DNA from 3 places in the Shewanella sp. TB7-MNA-CIBAN-0143 genome. Region 1 is predicted to be linked to each of the others. Evidence: predicted binding sites of a transcription regulator. Region 1 holds the regulator's gene; each other region holds the start of a gene.
What was found. The regulator LexA, encoded in region 1, represses DNA repair genes until DNA is damaged. The targets are predictions, from matches to a motif close to TACTGTATNNNNATACAGTA.
Positions count from the first base shown of each region.

Region 2: a site for LexA is predicted at 3,298-3,317, ahead of dinB (DNA polymerase IV). Genes of this name have one in related genera too.
Region 3: a site for LexA is predicted at 5,516-5,535, ahead of recN (DNA repair protein RecN). Genes of this name have one in related genera too.

Region 1 covers NZ_JBEOPL010000003.1:123,461-131,196, forward strand. Annotated here, with positions in the region: gene AAEY97_RS03370 (cytochrome c oxidase assembly protein) at 1-154, opposite strand, end outside; gene ctaD (cytochrome c oxidase subunit I) at 156-1,751, opposite strand; gene coxB (cytochrome c oxidase subunit II) at 1,761-3,347, opposite strand; gene AAEY97_RS03385 (cell division inhibitor SulA) at 3,743-4,249, opposite strand; gene lexA (transcriptional repressor LexA) at 4,246-4,860, opposite strand; gene plsB (glycerol-3-phosphate 1-O-acyltransferase PlsB) at 5,125-7,548, shown strand; gene mtr (tryptophan permease) at 7,548-7,736, shown strand, end outside.
Region 2 covers NZ_JBEOPL010000001.1:215,993-223,728, reverse strand. Annotated here, with positions in the region: gene AAEY97_RS00975 (M17 family metallopeptidase) at 1-425, opposite strand, end outside; gene AAEY97_RS00970 (aminoacyl-histidine dipeptidase) at 608-2,071, shown strand; gene dinB (DNA polymerase IV) at 2,181-3,260, opposite strand; gene bfr (bacterioferritin) at 3,396-3,863, opposite strand; gene bfr (bacterioferritin) at 3,876-4,346, opposite strand; gene nqrM ((Na+)-NQR maturation NqrM) at 4,580-4,804, opposite strand; gene AAEY97_RS00945 (FAD:protein FMN transferase) at 4,875-5,888, opposite strand; gene nqrF (NADH:ubiquinone reductase (Na(+)-transporting) subunit F) at 6,011-7,258, opposite strand; gene nqrE (NADH:ubiquinone reductase (Na(+)-transporting) subunit E) at 7,305-7,736, opposite strand, start outside.
Region 3 covers NZ_JBEOPL010000001.1:313,465-321,200, forward strand. Annotated here, with positions in the region: gene ribH (6,7-dimethyl-8-ribityllumazine synthase) at 1-436, shown strand, start outside; gene nusB (transcription antitermination factor NusB) at 450-854, shown strand; gene thiL (thiamine-phosphate kinase) at 942-1,898, shown strand; gene AAEY97_RS01340 (phosphatidylglycerophosphatase A family protein) at 1,909-2,400, shown strand; gene AAEY97_RS01345 (hypothetical protein) at 2,613-3,755, opposite strand; gene recN (DNA repair protein RecN) at 3,827-5,485, opposite strand; gene AAEY97_RS01355 (AEC family transporter) at 5,614-6,582, opposite strand; gene AAEY97_RS01360 (DUF3319 domain-containing protein) at 6,671-6,871, opposite strand; gene AAEY97_RS01365 (YjaG family protein) at 6,956-7,552, opposite strand; gene barA (two-component sensor histidine kinase BarA) at 7,542-7,736, opposite strand, start outside.

The DNA of each region.
Region 1 (7,736 bases):
TACTGGCGCTATTTTGGGGTTTGCCATTAATCCCCAATGTATCGCAGAGCACGTCATAAAGCGGTACCAGCGCAAAACCAAACCCAAACATACCAATTGACCCGGCAATCAGGATGATTAATAGCTTACGATTTGATTTTGTTGGCTGTGTCATCTCATTTAATCTCCGGTGGAGTGGTAAACGAGTGATATGGCGCAGGGCTGGCAATCGACCATTCCAAGCCTTCGGCTGCTTCCCAAGGATTATCTCCAGCGGGTTTGCCACCCTTGATACATTTGAGAACTACAACAAGGAAAATTAGCTGAGATAAACCAAATGCAAAGCCACCAATCGACACAATTTGATTCACATCGGCAAACTGTACCGCGTAGTCGGGAACCCGACGCGGCATACCTGCTAAGCCTAGAAAGTGCATTGGGAAAAACAACACGTTGACGGATATTACCGAACACCAAAAGTGCCACTTACCTAAAGTTTCGTTATACATATGGCCGGTCCATTTAGGCAGCCAATAGTAAGCCGCCGCCATAATGGAGAATATCGCCCCAGTCACCAGTACATAATGGAAGTGAGCCACGACAAAGTAAGTGTCGTGGTATTGGAAATCAGCAGGGGTAATTGCCAGCATCAAGCCCGAAAAGCCACCAATAGTAAACAGGATGATAAATGCCACTGCAAACAGCATTGGAGTTTCAAATGTCATTGAACCGCGCCACATAGTGGCGACCCAATTAAACACTTTTACCCCGGTTGGAATGGCAATCAACATTGTGCAATACATGAAAAATAATTCGGCAAAAACAGGCATACCAGTAGTAAACATGTGATGTGCCCATACCAAAAATGACAGAATGGCAATACTGGCAGTGGCGTAAACCATCGAGGAGTAACCAAACAGCTTTTTACGGCTAAAGGTTGGTACTATCGCGGAGATAATACCGAAGGACGGTAAAATCATGATGTAAACTTCGGGATGGCCAAAGAACCAGAAAATATGCTGGAACATCACCGGATCGCCACCACCTGCAGCATCAAAAAAGCTAGTACCAAAAAACTTATCGGTTAATACCATGGTGACCGCACCTGCGAGCACCGGCATTACCGCAATCAGTAAAAATGCGGTAATGAGCCAAGTCCACACAAATAAAGGTAACTTCATCCAGGTCATGCCAGGAGCTCGCAAGTTTACAATGGTTACAATGACGTTAATTGCGCCCATTATCGAACTTATTCCCATTATGTGAATGGAGAAAACAAATAGGGCGGTACTGTCAGGACTATAGGTGGTTGAGAGCGGAGCATAGAATGTCCAGCCAAAGTTAGGGCCGCCGCCTTCCATAAAGAGTGAACCTAATAAAATGGTAAAGGCGAAGGGTAAAATCCAAAAACTCCAGTTGTTCATTCGCGGTAGTGCCATATCTGGGGCACCAATCATCATTGGAATTAACCAGTTTGCTAACCCGGTAAAAGCGGGCATCACCGCCCCAAACACCATGATGAGGCCATGAACTGTGGTCATCTGATTAAAAAAGTTAGGTTCTACTAGCTGTAATCCAGGCTGAAATAATTCAGCTCGAATCACCATTGCCATCGCACCGCCAGTAAGAAACATAATGAAACTAAACCATAAATACAGCGAGCCGATATCTTTATGGTTAGTGGTGAGTAGCCAGCGCATTAGCCCCTTCGGAGCGCCGTGATGATGATCATCATGAGCGGTAGCCAGTGTATCGTGCGTTGTTGTGCTCATTGTTTTCCCCTACTGTCCATGGCTAGCGACATCGGCAGGTTGCACCGCTTCGCCAGAATTATTGCCCCACGCATTGCGCTCATAAGTAATCACAGCCGCCATCTTTTGCGGGCTAAGTTGACTACTAAATGCCTGCATTGCGGTACCTGGTTTTCCGTGCATAACGATATCGATATGTCCGCTAACCGGTCCAGTAACAACAGGGCTGCCAATAAGTGAAGGGAAAGCGCCTGGTAATCCAGCGCCAGTGGCTTGGTGACATGCAGCACATGTCGTAGCATAAACCTGCTCACCTTCAGCAATTAATTGCTCCAAGGTTAACGTGGGCAGATCCTCTGGTACAACAGCTTCTGCTGCGGCTTCGACAGCTTGATTGGCTTTGTCGGTAACCGCATCGGTAATGTCAGTTGTCGTTGCTGCAATAGTACTTGTTGCATCGGTTACTGCTTTACTTGGTTCGGTGCTTGCCTCGTTACTGCCTAAAAAGTTGCCTATATCAGCAGCTTGAACTACGTCACCGCTATTATTGCCCCACGCATTACGCTCAAAGGTAATGACTGCGGCAATTTCTTGGGCGCTAAGTTGCTTTGCAAAGGCTTGCATTGCAGTACCTGGTTTACCGTTTAAGACGATATTCAGGTGATCTTTAACAGGGCCTTTTATGATAGGGCTGCCAATTAATGATGGGAATACACCAGGAAGACCCGCACCATTGGGTTGATGACAAGCGGCGCACCTAGCAATATAGATTTGCTCACCTTGTGAGGTTAGCTCCTCAAGAGACAAGGTTTTAGACATTGATGCCGCAGCGGCTGCAGCTGCATTGCTTGCTAGTTTTTTTTGCTCCACTAACCAATTATCAAAATCGGCCTCCGATAATGCTTGCACCACAATCGGCATGAAACCATGGTCTTTACCGCATAACTCGGCACATTGGCCGCGATACGTTCCAGGCTTATCAATACGAGTCCAGGCTTCGTTGATAAAGCCTGGATTGGCATCTTTTTTAACGGCAAACGCGGGCACCCACCATGAATGGATAACATCATCTGATGTCATCAAGAAGCGCACTTTTTGGTTAATAGGCAGTACTAATGGCTTATCGACTTCAAGGAGGTAATGTTCGCCTTTGGCCTCACTGCCATCAATTTGTGCTCTGGGAGTGGATAATGTGCTATAAAATTCGATGTCTTTATCAAAATAGCTGTAATGCCACTTCCACTGCGACCCGGTAATTTTTATGGTGAGATCAGCATCACTGGGATCTTCCATAGCAATCAAGGTTTTGGTGGCTGGAATAGCCATGCCGATTAAGATGATGAAAGGGATGACGGTCCAAGCAATTTCCACTTTGGTACTTTCGTGAAAATTGGCCGCGACAGCGCCTTTTGATTTGCGGTGATAAATCATTGAGTAAATCATGATCCCAAACACCACTAACCCAATTGCACAACAGATGTAAAGAATCGTCATGTGGAGGTCATAAACCTTGCCACTGATATCTGTCACGCCTTGAGTCATGTTGAGGGGCATTTCTGATGCCCCAAGCGGAAATGCTACAAACACCACCAGTAAACAATACAACCATTGCTTCACAAGACTACTCCTCTGCTAATTGCAAATAGCAACTACAAAGAAGAGTCACACAGTAATTCTCTGCTCTATGCAAACTCTTCGGTTCCCGAAAAAAGTTTGATGACCTCAAAGTACTTTGGTGGCTGTAAACATACGGTCTACGGTTTTATTGTTAGCTGTGCACCACGCTTGTACCTACTACTGAACTTATCAATTTTGATTTGGCTCATTTGTTTGAAAGTAATCTTGATTACTGCCATTCACGTCCAATTAAAGATAAAAAATGTTTCATCCTTGTTAACCACATTACTTGTAGATTAAACATTGATCAAGATCTCTTTGTTGGCTAATAGGCTGAAAAAAGATGAAAAAAAACCCTGAATTCAATACAGGGCTTGGTAATGAAGGGTTCGTGCTTAGTGAAATGAGCAAAAATTACTTGTTCCATTTGTTAAATTAGGGCTAACAAGTTGATGTTTGTGAGGTAAGTGAGCATTCACATCTTCAATTACCACCCCTAATGCACGTGCACTTTTGGCGACAATTTCTAAACGGCGACTATCGCGAGCATCAAGTGAGCTTGTCCAAGTTACTACTGCGCTCGATGTACCGCTAGTGAGCGCTTTCTCCATGGCCCATAATGTTTCGACTTCATCTTTGGTGTGCACCAGTAAAATGCGATCCATTCTTACACCAGCACTTGCCAGCATATGTTTATAGCCAATATGGGGCGGGCTAATTAATACAATCCATCTGCCTTGCTGGCTCAATATTGCTAACTGGCTGCACAATTGGCTCAGTTCAGCTTCACCTTGGGTGACAGTTTGTAATGTTTGAATGGTTTGGGTGCCATGCAGTTCTGTTTCAGTTAAATCTACCCATAAGCCCGGGTGGCGTGGCGCGATGCCCATTAGTTTGTTCATAACCAATCTCCATTACGGATAACGCCAACGGCAAGCCCTTCGATGGTTAGGCTTTGGCAACTTAAATCTACTTTTATCGGATTGTAATCTTCATTTTCGGCATGCAGATAAATCACATTACCTTTTTGTTCAAATCGTTTTACGGTGACGTCATCATCAACACGTGCCACAACAACCTGGCCATTACGTGCTTGCTGCATTTTATGTACAGCGAGTAAGTCACCTTCTAAAATGCCGATGTTTTTCATGCTGTCACCACGCACTCGCAATAAAAAATCTGCGGCGGGCTTAAACATGTTTGGATCGACTTGATAGTATTGCTCTACATGCTCTTGGGCCAAAATTGGTTCACCAGCAGCAACCTGTCCAATGAGTGGCAGACCGGTTTCAACCTGTTCTTCATGAGGTAAACGAATGCCTCTTGAGGTACCAGGCATGATCTCGATAAAGCCTTTTTTGGCTAATGCTTTTAAATGCTCTTCGGCGGCATTAGCACTTTTAAAGCCAAGACGATTCGCAATTTCAGCACGAGTGGGTGGCATACCTGTTTCGGCGATATTGTTTTTAATTAAGTCTAAAATTTCTGCTTGGCGCGGCGTTAACGGTCTCATGATGATTCCTGTCTTTTTATACAGTGACTGTCATTATATACAGTGTTTGTGTTCGCGCAAGTATTAACCAACTATTTTTTGTATTTTGTTGATTAAGTATCACTCAACAATATGTTTTAATTAACTATTACTAATTTTCTGTCTTATGTTATTTCTGATAGTGAGAGCTTAAACGTAAAGATAGATCGGTCTGATAGTGTAAGCAGGGTGGTTTCTGGTATCCTATACGACAATATTACAGTGGCTTATGTTGCGAAAATAACCATGTCAAAACCAGATTCAATATTTTTACGAGCATTAAGATGGATTCAAAAGTGGATGGTACAGACCATTGTGGTCCCTCACGATCCTTTTGATGACCTCAATATAGATCCAACTAAACCTTTGGTTTATTTAATGAAAACGGAATCTATTAGCGATATTGCCGCGTTGAGCGAAATCACCGAGGGCTTTGGTCTGCCCAGTCCTTATGAGCCATTACAGCTTGATGGCTTAACCGTGCCTCGTGTGGTCTGTTTAGAGGGCCGCAAACCACTATTTGGTAAACGTGAAAGTGGTGACAAATTCCTTAATTATTTTACCAGTTTATTGTCACTTCATAGTGAGAGCCCTGAATTAGATATACAGTTGGTTCCTGTTTGCCTTTATTGGGGACGTACCCCAGGTAAAGAAGAAGACAGCATGAAAGCTGCTGTATTTGAACGTGAAAACCCTACGTGGTTACGTAAATGGTTAATGATTTTATTTTTAGGACGCCATAATTTCGTGCAGTTTTCTAATGCATTATCGCTTCGTCATATGGCCGATGAACATGGTACTGATAAAAGAATTGCTCACAAATTAACCCGAGTCGCCCGTGTGCATTTCCGCCGTCAACGCAAAGTCATGACGGGGCCACAATTACCGAATCGACAAGCGTTGTTTGCCTCTTTATTAAAATCAGAATCTATCAAAAAAGCCATTGAAGAAGAGTCTGCAAATAAGAAAGTAACAGTCGAGAAAGCACGTGAAACCGCCATTGAATACCTTGATGAAATTGCCGCCGACTATTCTGATAGTTTGGTGCGTATTGCCGAACGTTTCCTGACTTGGTTATGGAACAAATTATACAGTGGCATCAATATCAAAGGTGCCGAGCAAGTAAGACAGTTACATCATGATGGTCATGAAATTGTTTACGTTCCTTGTCATCGTAGCCATATGGATTACTTGCTACTGTCGTATATTTTGTATTATCAGGGCATGGTTCCGCCGCACATTGCTGCCGGTATTAACCTTAATTTTTGGCCAGCAGGGCCGATGTTCCGCCGTGGTGGGGCATTCTTTATCCGTCGTAGTTTTAATGGTAATAAACTTTATACCGCAGTATTTCGTGAATATTTAGATCAGTTATTTGCTAAGGGTTATGCGGTCGAGTATTTCACTGAAGGAGGTCGTTCGCGTACAGGACGTTTGTTAGCGCCTAAAACCGGTATGTTGGCTATGACAATTAACAGTGTGCTACGTGGGATAGAGCGCCCAGTAACCTTAGTACCCGTGTATTTAGGTTATGACCATGTGATGGAAGTGGCGACGTACCACAAAGAATTAAGCGGTAAGAAAAAGAAAAAAGAATCTGTATGGCAGGTATTTGGTGCTATTCGTAAGTTAGGCAATTTTGGCCAAGGTTATGTGAATTTTGGTGAGCCGATTAATTTACAACAGTTCTTAAATCAGCAGGCGCCAGAGTGGCGTGATGAGCTAGCTAAAGATCCTGACCAAAAACCATCTTGGTTTACGCCCTCAGTTAATTTGTTAGCTAACCGCGTAATGACTAATATCAATGGAGCTGCCGCAGCCAGTTCAGTAACATTGACTAGTTTAGTGTTATTAGCGTCAGAGCAAAATGCGTTAGAAAGAAGCCAGTTAGAACGTCAGCTTGATTTGTATTTAGCCTTACTTAAAACAGTGCCTTATACCGATTATACCTCTGTGGCCGAAGGTAATGGCAAGTCAATTATTGATCACTGTCTGTCGTTAAATAAGTTTGTGAGTACCAAAGACCTTATTGGTGAAATTATTTCAGTTGATGAAAAAATTGCCATCACCATGAGTTATTACCGTAATAATATTATTCATTTGATGGCGTTGCCGTCATTAATTGCCAGTTGTTTAGTGCATTATGACGTGTGCGATCGCCAGCGAATTCATGGCATTGTAATGGACTTTTATCCATTACTTAAAGCTGAGTTATTTATGAGCATTGATGATGTGCCTCAACATGTGGATAGCATTTTAGATTTCATGGTTGAACAAGGTTTACTGACCGGTAGCGATCAGTTTGAGATAACGCCTCGTCATATTACCCAAGTGTTACTGCTTGCTGAAACTATCAGTGAAACGTTGCAACGTTATGCGATTATCTTCAATTTACTCGCAATAAAACCTGATCTTGAGCGCTCAGAACTGGAACGCGATAGCCATTTGTTAGCCCAACGATTAGGCGCGCTGCATGGCATTACCGCACCAGAATTTTATGACAAAAAATTATATAACACCCTGAGTGTGAAACTGAAAGAATTGGGTTATTTATGCAGCGACGAACATCGTGCTGAAGTGATCAGAATTCGTGATAACGCTAATAAATTACTCAGCTCTTTAGTAAGACAAACCATTGTTGATAGTGTGGAAGCGGAGCACGGACAATAATGGCTAATCATATGAATGCTGCCAAGCATCGTACCAGCGGTAAATCTGTATTGGGTGGGGCGATGATTATTGCCGGAACCACTGTGGGAGCGGGCATGTTTTCGTTACCCGTTGTTGGTGCTGGAATGTGGTTTGGCTATTCTATCGCGATGTTGCTCGGCGTTTGGTTTTGCATGCTAATGTCGGGT
Region 2 (7,736 bases), on a different contig from region 1:
TCTTGTCCACACGCCAGTGCGGCAACTTGTTCTGCATTGGCAAAGCGATTGTCAGTTACCCTTGGAACAACAAGTAAAGGTTTAGTGGCACCTGCGGCTTTAGCAATGGCAATACCTTCTCGAGCGGCTTTGGCAAAAATCCTGACATCGCTATACTGATTGTCGCTATCTGTCACTGGGGAGATAATCAAACGACCACCGGCTAACCCTGGCGCAAAAAGGAGCGTGGCACTTTTACCGACACGGAAATCTATTTGACTAGCGTGTGCAGCAAGCAAACTCACTTCATCTTGTTTGATCTCAGCTAAACTCGTTGCTATCACAACAACAGCGTCCCAACCTTCGCCTTCAAAAATAGCCTCATCACTTGTGACATCAATAATTGGCACTTGGAACGCGGTAACCGCTTTATTCACTTGGGTCATACAAGATCCTTACTCTTTAGGAATATAGATAAATTAGTGGGTTCATAATTATTTACAGATTTGTGGACTAAACCTTGGCAAATCGCTATCGCAATATCAAGTAACTGCGCAGAATATGTTAAAATAGTGGCAGTAATATTTTGTGTCGTATATCGACTTGATTTCATCTTAGAGGGCGTTTCGTGACTGCATTAACTCAATTATATCCTCAGCCTCTATGGCAATGGTTTGAACAAATTTGTGCTATTCCACATCCATCAAAACATGAACATGCGTTATCACAACATATTCAACAATGGGCAAAAGCTCAAGGCCTTGCGGTTGTTGAAGACAAAGTGGGTAATTTAATCATCCGTAAGCCTGCTACTGCAGGAATGGAAAACTGCAAAATAGTAGTGTTACAAGCACACATTGATATGGTGCCGCAAAAAAATGCCGACAAAGTACATAACTTTGAAACCGATCCGATAGAAGCCTATGTAGACGGTGATTGGGTTAAAGCCAAAGGCACAACCTTAGGTTCAGATAACGGTATTGGTATGTCTTCGGCGCTGGCCGTTTTAGGCAGTAAAGACATTAAGCACGGGCCACTCGAAGTGCTGCTCACCATTGATGAAGAAGCCGGCATGACTGGCGCCTTTGGTTTAGAAGCCGGTTACCTTGATGCTGAAATTTTAATTAATACTGATTCAGAGCAAGAAGGTGAAATCTACATGGGTTGCGCCGGCGGTGTTGATGCACAGATAAGTATACCGATGTCTTGGCAAGCACCAGAACAAAGCAACGCCAGCTTTTCACTGACTATGTCGGGTTTAAAAGGCGGCCATTCTGGTGTCAATATTCATCTTGGTCGTGGTAACGCTAACAAGTTATTAGCGCGATTTTTGTTTAAATACAGTGACGAATTAGCCCTAGAGCTGGTCAGCTTTAGTGGTGGTTCGCTGCGTAATGCGATTCCACGTGAAGCTAACGTTCAATTGATGTTGCCAGCTGAAAATGTTGAAGCATTAAAACAAGCTATTGAGTCATTCCAAGCGTTAGTGCGTGAAGAGTTAGCCGTAGCTGACCCATCGATGTTACTCACATTAGCCGCTATTGATGCACCAACAAAAGTCATGGGCGAAGAAGCGCAAAATACCTTAATCGACTTATTACATGCTTGCCCTAACGGCGTAATGCGCATGAGTGATGAAGTGGAGGGTGTGACTGAAACATCACTAAATATAGGCGTGATCAGTACTGAAGATGAAAGCGTAGAAATATTATGCCTTATTCGTTCATTAATCGATTCGGGGCGTGAAGAAGTCACCGGTATGCTAACCGCACTATCAAATCTATCGGGTGCTAGCATTGATTTAAGCGGTGCTTATCCAGGTTGGAAACCAGACACTAGCTCATCTGTTATGGCAATTGTGCGTGACACCTATAACGATATTTATAAAAAAGATCCTACTGTGATGGTTATTCATGCGGGTCTTGAATGTGGTTTATTTAAAGAACCTTATCCACATATGGACATGGTATCGATTGGTCCGACGATTCGCTATCCGCACAGCCCAGATGAAATGGTTAACATCACCACTGTTGGTCAATATTGGGAATTACTGCTAGCTGTATTAGAGCGTATTCCTGCTAAAGAGGCGTAATCAATCAAGTGATTATGGCCAAGATTATAATTGGCGGATAAGCTATAAATCAAAGGCGACAGCAATGTCGCCTTTTTGCTCTCTATGATTTCCGTTATAAAATGGGCGCCTAAAATTGTAAATCGAGTTGAGTAATTTGATCGGCACTATTCTCGGAAGAAACCAACGTCACATCCGCTAGGCCAACGCTCACACCGAGTAACCGAATCCCTCGCCCTTGGCTTCGTTGTAATGCTTGCAGTAATAATTCATGAAACAGGTTAATTGAAATCTCATCACTGCGATGCTCGATGGTGGTCTGCTTAAAATCATTAAATTTCAGTTTTACAACCTGCTTATGGATCTGTCTATCTTTCGCACTCCGATGAACCCGAGCACTCAGCTCTTGAATAAGCTGTGGTAATACTTGATGACATTGCTCTAACGTAAAAATGTCTTTGGCTAACGTGGTTTCAACCCCTACGGACTTACGCACTCGGTGCGGGCTAATTTGCCTTGAATCGATACCTTGTGCACGCTCAGCCAACACATGGCCAAACTTACCAAAGGCCTCAATTAATTGCACTTTAGGGTATTGTTGCACGTCATAACAAGTGGTTAAGCCAATATCGGCTAACTTTTTTGAAGTGACTTTACCGACACCAGGAATTTTACTCAGAGGTAGGTCTTTTACAAAATCAGCAATTTGATTTGGGGTGATAACATATTGTCCATTAGGCTTATTTAAATCGGATGCAATTTTGGCTAAAAACTTAATGGGTGCAATACCTGCTGAAGCCGTTAATCCAGTGACCTCATAAATGTCATCACGTATCGCTTTGGCAATTAATGTCGCACTGCCTTGATGAGCATCGCAATCTGTGACATCAAGATAAGCTTCGTCTAAAGACAATGGTTCGACAAGATCAGTGTATCGATGAAAAATCTCACGTATTTGGAGTGACACAGATTTATACACCTCCATCCGCCCTGGTACTAAAATCAATTGCGGACACAACTGTAACGCATGATAACTGGACATAGCACTTCGCGCCCCAAATTTGCGGGCCTCATAACTGCAAGTACTTATCACACCACGGCGATCACTTCTGCCGCCAACAGCAATGGGCTTTCCTCTTAACTCAGGAAAATCACGCATTTCTACCGCAGCAAAATAACAATCCATATCGATGTGAATGATTTTACGCATTCTATAACCATCATCATTAGCCCAATTAAAACCATGATACTGTACATATAAACAGTATTCAATCATTCTCTTAAGGATACAAAAAAGCCCAAACGCAGTTGGGCTTTATTAACATGTAACATAGCAATTAAGACATTACATTTTGGTCTGTAAATAGTTTTGTAAACCAATACGTTCGATTAGACCGAGTTGCTTTTCTAACCAATACATGTGGTCAGATTCAGTGTCATCTAATAACACTTCTAAAATTTCACGGCTTTGGTAATCAGCTTTTTCTTCACATAGCGCGATAACTTTACGCAAATGATCAGCTACATGATATTCGTATGCAAGATCATTTCTCAGCATTTCTTGCACATCTTTACCAATATTCAGCGCTTCACGGCTGCCAACATCTGGAGTGCCTTCTAAAAACAAAATGCGTTGAACTAATTTAGCTGCATGCAACTTCTCGTCGTCTGACTCATGCAGAATACGGGTATACAGTTCATTGAACCCCCAGTCTTCATACATGTGAGCATGGACAAAATATTGATCCATGGCAGACAATTCGCCGGTTAATAAACTATTTAAAGCGTCGATGACTTCTGGATGGCCTTTCATGATAATTTCCTATTAGTCGTTAATTTGTGATTGAAGATAATTTTGAATACCGGTTTGATTGATTAGCTCTTGCTGCGACTCAATCCAATCTAGATGTTCTTCTTCGTCTTCGAGTAAATCTTCAAATAAATCGCGGCTAACATAATCTTGCTGAGTTTCGCATACCTTAATGGCTTCACGCAAAATGGCAATTTGTTCCGTAATTGCAGTTAGATCACAGCTAAGCATTTCTTCAGCATGTTCACCAATGCGCAATTTATCTAACTGTTGTAGGTTAGGTAAACCTTCAAGAAACAATACACGTTCAATCAGCTTGTCAGCATGCTTCATGTCTTCAATCGATTTTTTATACTCTTTCTCATTAAGCTTTTCCAATCCCCAATGCTTAAACATGCGAGCATGTAAAAAGTATTGGTTAATGGCGGTCAGCTCACAGGTAAGTACACGATTGAGTTGGCTGATGACTTTAGGATGACCTTTCATAGTAATGTCCCTCGATAAATAATGTGATCTCGATCAATTACAAACAGGATAAAACACTATAGGGGTAATTGCAAATTTTCCTTTATTTTCACACACTTACAATTGATAACCATTATCATTATAACTAAGCTTTGTAACTCGTTAGCAATACATAAACATAAAAAAAGCCTTCAAAATGAAGGCTCTTTACAAAGCATCAGTTTATTAACTTAAGCTTTAGGCAATTAACGGTGTTAAATAATTCGATTTTGATTTAGCAACTCATTGCGAGCTTGCTCTTTTTCCATACGGCGTTTACGTTTGTCACATGGATCATCACAGTCACACGCTTTTTCAATTCCTAAAACACCTAAACCACCACAACTACCTTCTACCGCTTTCTTCTTTACGATATAGCCGATAGACATTAACAAAAAGAACAATAATAACACTACAAATGCTGCTATAAATGTACTCATTACAAACTCCAATTACTCATTCAGATAAGGGTATAATACTTTTTTAATCAATCAGTTTAAAATAAAGAACCTACTTAACATACGATTTAAACGCATCGCTGTAATAGACCTGATAACCCTGTTCTTGCTTCTCAATCAACATTATTGCTAAATTTTTCTCTTTAGCAAGTGCCAATGAAGCCTCAGTACCTAACACCATCATAGCGGTGGCATATCCATCTGCGGTCATACAACTAGAGTGTAACACGGTTGCAGAGGCAAGTTGATGCTTAATAGGATAACCGTTACGAGGATCGATTAAATGTGAAAAACGTTCGCCATTCTCTTGATAAAAGTTACGGTAATCACCCGATGTTGCTAATGACATGGTGCCAGGTTCAATCACTTGCTGAACGGCTTGTCCTTCACTCGTAGGTTGCTCAACAGCCACTCGCCATGGAGTTTTATCGGCTTTAGTACCTTTAACATTAAGCTCACCACCTATTTCGACTAAATAACCAGACACATGATATTTGTCTAATAGCGCGGCAATTTTATCGACACCAAAACCTTTTGCTATTGAAGATAAATCAACATACAGGTCTGCATTATGCTTAGTTAATGTTAAGCCTTTTATCGACAGTTCCTTGATGCCCATTTTAGCTTTAGCGTTATCGATTTGAGCTTGCGTCGGGATGGTTATAGGTCGTTTATCGGGACCAAAGCCCCACAAATTAACCACTGGTCCTAAGGTGATATCTAACGCCCCATCAGTCTCTTGATAAAGACGCATACCTTCTTCGATAACCTTAATGGTATCAGCGGATACTTTAACGCTTTGTTGAACTTGTAATTGATTGAACTTAGACAGTTCTGAGTCCGAACGATAAGTCGACATTTGATCGTTTACCACTTCCAATGCCATATCAATTTCAGCTTGCAGTAACTGCGGTTCTGGCAAGCGGTCATTGTTGACTACTTTAATATGATAAGTGGTCCCCATCGTACTACCAGATAATGAAATAATGGGCTCTGGTGAACTGCAAGCACTCACCAATAGCAATAACGCCGGCAATAGCAATAACTTGATTGAATTTACAGTCATGTCAAATTTACACTTGTAATAAATAAACAAAAAAAATTGCAGCGTGCAAGACCAGTGTTTAACCACCCTGTCTGCACTGCTGCAATCTCATGACTTACATGTCGATGTTATGGATTAACTCATTAACCACCGAAATCATCTAGTAAGATGTTTTCGTCTTCGACACCTAAATCTTTTAGCATACCAATAACTGCTGCGTTCATCATTGGAGGTCCACACATGTAGAACTCACAATCTTCTGGCGCATCATGGTCACGCAAGTAGTTTTCATACAATACGTTATGAATGAAACCGGTATAACCAGTCCAGTTATCTTCAGCTTGCGGATCTGATAACGCCACGTGCCATTTGAAGTTTTCATTTTCAGCCGCTAAGCCGTCAAAATCTTCAACATAGAACATTTCACGTTGCGAACGCGCACCGTACCAGAAGCTCATTTTACGCTTAGATTTAAGACGTTTTAATTGGTCAAAAATGTGTGAGCGCATTGGAGCCATACCAGCACCACCACCAATGAATACCATTTCTGCTTCGGTGTCTTTAGCAAAAAACTCACCAAATGGACCAGAAATCGTCACTTTATCACCGGCTTTTAAGCTCCAAATGTACGAAGACATTTTACCGCAAGGCAAAGTTAAATTACGTGGCGGTGGCGTAGCAATACGCACATTCAACATAATAATGCCGAACTCTTCTGGGTAGTTAGCCATTGAGTAGGCACGAATGGTTTCTTCGTCTACTTTTGACTCTAACTTGAAGAAACCAAAGTGTTCCCAGTCGCCACGGTATTTATCAGGCACTTCAAACTCAGCATATTTAACATGATGAGCAGGAGCTTCAATCTGAATATAACCACCAGCACGGAAAGGCACAGATTCGCCGTCAGGAATTTGCAGCTTAAGTTCTTTAATGAACGTCGCTTTGTTATCGTTAGATAGAACCGCACATTCCCATTTCTTGATGCCGAAAATTTCTTCATCAAGTTCGATTTCCATGTCAGTTTTTACATTTACCTGACAAGATAAACGACAACCCTGACGTGCTTCGCCTTTACTAATGTGATCAAGCTCAGTAGGTAGAATATCACCACCACCAGACTTAATGTGTACACGACACTGGCCACATGAGCCACCACCGCCACACGCACTCGATACAAAGATACCGTTGTCAGCTAAAACACTAAGTAGTTTGCCACCAGCACCTGTTTTAATTGCTTTATCTGCGTCGCCGTTAATACCAATCATGATATCACCGCTTGCCACTAGTTTTGATTTAGCAAATAAAATCACTAACACCAAAACCAAGACAATCACAGTAAACATACTCACACCTAGATAGACATCTAGCGGAGTAGATTCAAGAATACCCATTCACTTATCCTTAAAGGTTCAAATTAATGCGTCTTCTCAAGGTCTCTTAAAGAGAAACACCTGAGAATGACATGAAACCTAGAGCCATAAGACCTGCAGAAACAAAGGTAATACCTAAGCCACGTAAGCCATTTGGCACGTCAGAATACTTCATCTTTTCGCGGATACCGGCTAACAATACAATTGCTAACGCCCAACCAATACCAGAGCCAATACCAAATACTACGCTCTCGCCAAGGTTATAATCACGCTCAACCATGAAAGATACTGCACCAAAAATCGCACAGTTCACAGTAATCAAAGGTAAGAAAATACCCAACGCGTTGTACAAAGGTGGAAAGTACTTGTCTAAAGCCATTTCCAAAATTTGTACAAGTGCTGCAATCACACCGATAAAGGTGATGAACTTCAAGAAGCTCAAATCAGCATCAGGAAAACCAGCCCAAGCTAATGCGCCTGGAGCTAATAAACCTTGATA
Region 3 (7,736 bases), on a different contig from region 1:
AGTGGCGATCGTAATATCGCGATTCAATAGCTTTTTAGTTGAAAGTCTGCTTGATGGTGCAATAGACACATTAAAGCGTTTCGGCCAGGTCAGTGACGACAACATTACTGTTGTTCGCGTACCTGGTGCAGTTGAATTACCGCTTGCAGCAAAACGTGTTGCAGCAAGTGGAAAGTTTGACGGTATCATTGCATTAGGTGCTGTCATTCGTGGCGGTACACCTCATTTTGAATTTGTTGCTGGTGAATGTAACAAAGGTCTTGCACAAGTTGCATTAGAGTATGATCTTCCTGTTTCATTCGGTGTATTAACTACTGATACCATTGAGCAAGCTATTGAGCGCTCGGGTACTAAAGCAGGCAACAAAGGTGGCGAAGCAGCCCTTAGTTTGCTTGAAATGGTTAATGTACTGCAACAACTAGAACAACAGCTGTAATAGTAGGAAAAGTATGAAACCTTCAGAGCGCCGTAAGGCCCGCCGTTTAGCCGTTCAAGCCATTTATTCATGGCAGTTAAGTAAAAACAAAGTTGCTGACGTAGAACATGAGTTTTTAACTGAACAGAACACTGACGGTGTTGATGTCGCTTATTTTCGTGAGTTGTTAACTGGTGTAGCATCAAAAACATCGCAAATTGATGAGCTGTTAAAGCCGCATCTTGATCGTAATTTTGAAGAAGTGTCACCAGTAGAAAAAGCCATTGTGCGTCTGGCAACTTATGAGTTGACCTTCCGTAAAGATGTGCCGTTTAAAGTGGCGATTAACGAAGGTATCGAGTTAGCGAAAGCGTTTGGTGCTGAAGATAGTCACAAATTTGTCAACGGCTTGCTTGATAAGTTAGTGAAGCATAAGTAACACCAGAACGGTATCTTCGGATACCGTTTTCATTTGTTATTAATTGTTTCAAAATTGAGGTGGACGGTTTACCGTACCAGACTGAATGTGAAAGAATTCCAACTCATTGAACATTACTTCCGCAATAAAGGCCTAAAAAGGCGCGATGTAGAGTTAAGCATCGGCGATGACTGTGCGTTAGTGAATCCTGCAGACAATAAATCGATAGCGATTTCTTGTGATACCCTCGTTGAAAATGTCCACTTTTTAGCAAGCATTCCTGCTCATGCTTTAGGTTATAAATCGTTAGCGGTTAACCTTTCTGACCTCGCCGCCATGGGAGCAGAACCAGCCTGGTTTACCTTAGCACTGACGCTCCCCAATGTTGACCAGCCTTGGTTGGAACATTTTAGTGAAGGCCTGTTTGAGATTGCAGAATATTATGGTATTGCCTTAATTGGTGGTGATACTACCCGTGGACCTCGCAGTATCAGTATTACGATTAATGGCCAAGTTCCTAAAGGTACTGCATTAACTCGTGATGGTGCAAAAATTGGTGATTGGGTCTATGTCACCGGCACTTTAGGTGACTCAGCTTTAGGTCTTGATATCCTCAGAGGCGTTAAAACGGTTAACACTGAAGATAAAGAATATCTGATTAATCGTCATTATTATCCAACGCCTCGTGTTTTAGCTGGCCAAGCTCTGCGTACACTTGCCACCAGTGCTATCGATTTATCTGATGGCTTAATGTCTGATATTGGACATATATTAACGGCATCGAAAGTGGGCGCCATCATCGATGTGAATCTAATTCCGTTATCAAACTCAATTAAAGCCAATCTTAGTCATGAAGATGCATTAAGCTATGCACTCACGGGTGGTGAAGACTACGAGTTATTGTTTACGGTTCCAGAATCACAACGCGGCGCAATTGATACCGCGTTAATTCATGCTGGTGTCAAATTTGTAAAAATTGGTCAAATCTGTGCAGGTGATAAATTAAAACTAGTCGAAAATGGGTTGGAATTTAACCCGATTTCACGTGGCTTTGTGCATTTTTAATTGAAGTACTATGAGATTATTAACCCAAGATAAATTCGTAAAAAAGCTGTCTTTAGCCCATCCAATTCACTTTTTGGCATTAGGCTTTGGCAGCGGTAAAGCGGCAAAAGCACCGGGTACCTTTGGTACCTTAGCCGCGGTGCCCATAGTGTTGCTCATGCAACAGTTAAGCTTAACTAATTACCTGACCATTACCTGTATTTGCATGCTCGCTGGCTTTTATATTTGTGGCAAAGCAGCTAAAGATATGGGCGTACATGATCATGGTGCTATTGTGTGGGATGAAGTGGTTGGGTTGATGATCACCATGATTGCAGCGCCTTTAGGTTTTATGTGGTTAGCACTTGGTTTTGTACTATTTCGCTTTTTTGATATCGTCAAACCATGGCCTATTCGCTGGCTCGATGCCAAAGTACATGGCGGTTTTGGGATAATGATTGATGATGTATTGGCGGGAATCTTTTCGTTAATAGGTGTGCAACTAGCGGTGTATTATCTATAACTGATTATCTATAACTGATTATCTATAACTGATTATCTATAACTGATTATCTATAACTGATTATCAATACCTGATTGTAAGTAGCTGATCATAATCAACGATTAGCAAAGAATTATAAATGCACTTATAAATGGTACCTAAATACATAAAAAGAGCACATTTGTGCTCTTTTTTGTCGATAATACTCATACTAAATCAGTTGCAGCTACTTACTAGGATGATTTTGCGGTAAGTAGATTCGTCCGCAATTGCTCTAACTCTGTATTCATATTGGTTAAACGTTGTTTGTAATCTGTTCCATAAACAGTGCAATTAAATAGTTTACCAATCGGATTGTAGCGTAACATCCATAATTGCTGAAAATAATTGTCGTTAGCACAATAATTTGGTTCTTTGAGCGTGTGCATCGAGGTAGTTGAAACCGGTTCCTTTACTAAGCTGACAATATACTCAGCCATGAGATTGTCACTGTCTGTTGGCTTAAGCAACGCATAGGCTAACCATTTCTCATAAAAAGCCACGCTATCAGATTGCACTTCAATTAACATTTGTTCTGTAACGTTATGGGCAAAAAGCCATTCTCCAGAAAATATCCGTTCAAAATCACTATCAGTTAATTCGAAAGATGTTTGCCAAGCTGTGACTTTGGTTGCAACAGCTGCATCAGTGGTTTTAGCTAAGGTGCTAGCTAAATTAAGCTGATATTTGATCATGTTAACGGCAATCATATGATTGAGTGTTGAGCGAGATGAGTGATAAACCATATTCCAAAAATGTGCATCTTTGTTTAAAAATGCCACTGTAGCTTGTTGGTCAAGTTTGTTGTCAGATGTATCAACACTTATTATCGCAGCAAGCTGACGAACATCTCTTAACTTAAAAAGCAGACCCCAATGAGCTTGATTGTTTGGGGTTAAAGACTGTGGTTCTTCTTGCCAATAAGGCATATCTAATAATGTATTATATTGTTGTATATTAGCTTTATGAGCGCCAATGACATTTCTAATACTATCGCTATTATCGCTAATAAATTGACTGCATATTATCAAATCCGTTTGATAACAAGCCGTTTTAAAGTTGTCAGTTAACTCAACTTCTTGCTCGCTGAAGCTGATTAATGGTTTTTTATCATTTGTTTTATCGTCTCCTATTGTGCCTACGATAGTAATTGCATACTCATAGCCATTTTCGCTAGGGTCGATAGGTTGCTGTTTTAGCCAGTTTTCAACTAAAAGAGTGTTAGGTGACTTTGTTCTGTCTGTTGCATTAATGGCCATTAAACAGACAACGGTAAATACCAGTAAGCTGCATATTAGCCCGACAAAAATACCCAAGCCCTTTATTACTTTCATCATTATGATTTATCCGTAAATCTATTTTAACTTTACGTTAACATATTGATTTGCTTTTTATAAGTGCATAACGATTATTGCAACAACTCACGGGCATTCGCCAAGGTATTTTCGGTAATGACATCACCACCTAATAAGCGCGCAAGTTCATTCACCCGTTGGTCTTTATCCAACGTCTGCATGGTCGTTTCGGTGTTGCCACCTTTATTAAATTTATTAACAAACATATGTTGATGACCATTACCTGCAACTTGCGGCAAATGGGTGACACACAATACTTGAGTTGATTCGCCAAGGCTGCGTAACATACGACCGACTACCGATGCTGTTGGTCCAGAAATACCCACATCAACTTCATCAAATATCAGTGTCGGAGTGGCGACTTTTTTAGCCGTGATCACTTGAATCCCTAATCCAATACGCGATAACTCACCGCCAGAGGCCACTTTAGAAATCGGTTGTAATGGTTGCCCAGGGTTTGTGGTCACCATAAATTCAATGCTATCGCAGCCATTAACTGAAATGTTGTCCGGATTATGATTAATCTGAATGGTAAATTTACCCTTAGGCATATTGAGCTCATGGATAGACTGGGTGACTAGCTTGTCCAATTCTTTAGCATAACGGCTACGACTTTGACTCAGTTTTTGTGCATTGGTTAAGTAGGCATATCTGGTGGCTTCAAGTTGTTGTCTTATACCATCTAATTTAGTTTCGTCATCAGCAAGTTCGGCTAATTCACTCATCAATGCTTGATGATGTAGCGCCAACTTATCAGCACTCACATGATGTTTGCGCGCCAATTGCATTGCCGTTGAAAGACGTTTTTCTAAATAGGCAAAATGTTCTGGATCAAGCTCTAAACTGCTTAAATAACTTTCAATTTCGCTAGCGCTTTCTTGTACTTGAATTAACGCATCGCTGATCATAGTGCTGATAGGCGCAAGGGATTCATCATATCCTTGAAGCGTATCAGCAATACTGGCCACTTTATTAAGCAGAGATTCTATATTGCCTTCATCACTTTCGGTCAATAAATGCAAACCTGCTTGGCAACGTTCAATTAAATCTGTGCCATTGGCTAAGCGTTTGTGTTCTTGTTCTATTTCATCAAATTCTTCCAAGCCTAAGTTGAACTCATTAAGCTCTTCTACTTGATATTGCAGTAGTTGTTGACGCGAAATACGTTCGTACTGAGCTTGTTCAAGATGCTTTAGCTCGTTTTCCACTTGTTTGCAGCGTTGATAGCTAGCGCTAACGCTATCGAGCAGTATTTTGTGGTTAGCATAGTGGTCGAGTAGGTTTAATTGATGCTCGCTTTTAAGCATTGCGTGATGAGCATGCTGGCCGTGAATACCAATCAATAGGTGACCGATGGCTTTTAATTGCGTCACGGGCACAGGATTACCATTAATGTAGGCTCTTGAGCGGCCATCACTGTTAATGGTTCGACGTAATATGCACTCATCTTCAGCATCAAGATCGCTATCTTCAAGCCAGCGTTTGGCTAAAGGTACATCATGAAGGGTAAATCGTGCACTCACTTCGGTTTTGGAGGCTCCAGGCCTGACAGTGTTGGCATCACTTCGATTACCAAGGCATAACCCAAGCGCATCGATAGCAATCGATTTGCCTGCACCTGTTTCGCCGGTGATGCTTGTCATACCGGCTTTAAAGTCGAGCTCTAAAAAACGCACGATAGCAAAATTGTTGATGCTGAGTTGGCAAAGCATAATGAATTCCTGTCAATGAAACTACCAAACTACTGTATTGATAAACAGTATATACTGATTTTATATACAGTAAAGTGGTTGAGGAATAATTATCGCTGACTATTTTATCATCTAGATTTGATTGATCATTAAGCAATGGATTTTAAAAGTGTTTCTATTATCGGCAAACTGATAAAAGTGATTAATGTGCCATATAAAATACCTTGGGCGCTGACATTGGCGTTAATTTGGTAGCGGTCGGCCAAAAGGTACACACTTGCTGCTGTCGGTAACGCTGCCAAAATGACTCCCATGGTCAGTAATTCCTTTTCTACGCCGAACAGTTTGAGTAAACCAAAGGCAATTAAAGGTTGAATAATTAGCTTGAGTAAATTGATTAAATTCAGTTCCGCAATCAAACCAACACTGAACATTTTTGTGCCAGATTGATGTCGTAATGCTTTGGCAAGTACCATTCCTATAGCAAACAGTGCACATGGGCTAGAGGTATTTCCCACCTGATGTAGCATTAAGGCCAAACTATCCGGTAAGGTAATATGCAGTGCTGATAAACCGATGCCAATAACACTGCCAACCACGATTGGATTTTTATACAGGGCATTAGCCATGATGACGATGGCATGGTCGGTTGATTGTTTATCACGGCTGGCTAGCTCAATTGATACTAAAGCAAAAGCAAACATGAACACCGACAACAAGCTGGCAATCGCTGCAGCGACTAATGCCATTTTATGACCTGGGAATAATAAACTCAGCAATGGAATGCCAATAAATGCGGTATTACCAAACGTAGCATTTAATGCGCGCATGGCGGCAACTGCTTGTTTTTTAGGTGTGCGAATTAGTGATACAACAATCACTAAAGCATAAGTGATGATCATCGCCAGACTAAACCCACCGATAAAGCCCCATTGAATAATGTCTTCAATGCGCGTTTCAGCTAGCACAATCAGTAATATAGCGGGGAAAGCAATGTAATAAACAAACTGATTGAGGATCAAATCGGTGTCTGCTGGCAACAGTCGCATTTTTTGAACAATACTGCCGAGCAGCATAATAATAAATACAGCGATTAGCGGGGTAAGAATACTGGACATCCCTCGCAATTCCTTAGCAAAATGATAATAAGGTCACTTTACTGCTTTTCGATAGGCGGATGCAATTAGGCTAAAGTTAAACGAGTGATTATTTGTCAGATTTTAAGGCTAAATTCGCTTTTGATATTTTCGGTGGAGGTAATATTCCAAGTTCAGAAAAAAAATGCACTTGCCGCCTTAACTCAAATAACGAACCCACTCGTACTTGATTGCCAATCACTAGCGTCCAGTTATCAGTTTTACCATTGGTGTTACTGAAAGTGAAACCTTGATAAAAAATTCTTCTCATGGCGCGACACCTAATAAAAAGCCTGAATAATTTCAGGCTAAATGACGTTTATTGGCAGTAACCGATCCGTGCTACAAGTTTTTGCTACAGGCTAATACCAATATTAGACACACCGGCTTCGATAATATCTTTACGTAAACCTTTAACCAGTTCGCTGGTTATGTCTGGATTAGCTTCGACAATGTCGAGTAACATGCCTTGTAATTCTTTTTCTTGTTCCATTACTGGGTGAGAAAAAACAAACTCATCGAGTTCTTCATCCATTAATGACTCATCGCTAATAGCTTCAATATAATTGGCGACAGTACTTGATGATAACTTACTGATGTTAGTAATATCTTCTTCAATTTTTCCATCTATCGCACCCATTAAGGTGGCAATGGCTACAGCCGCATCCATGGCGGGATAAGCACCATAGGCTTCAAACTCGCTAGGATCAGGGGTGTTTTCATCGAGGCGCTGTAAATGCACATCAATATTGAACTTAAGCTTTTTGTCATATTGGCTTTGCCATAATAACTCTAGCGCAGTACTTAATACCTGCGGTTGGCCAAATTCACATACTTCAGAAAATAATTGATAGTTTGGGAGCATTCTTTGACACAGTGCGAGTGCAAAAAGTTGCTTCTGAGGTAACGACAATGCCTTTAGGCGTTTAAAAAAACCGGTTTTACTGGTCATTGGGAACATCCACTGATAGCTGGTTTATCACTTGATTTGCAGCTGATTCTACCTTAGTTAACTCATCAAGTAACTCTAGTATTTCAGGTTCTAGGTCATCGATGTCAATTTTATGCTTTAATGCTGACTCAATATCCCGGCAGAGCTTTTGTGTTGTCGGTACACCGCAATAACATGTTGCACC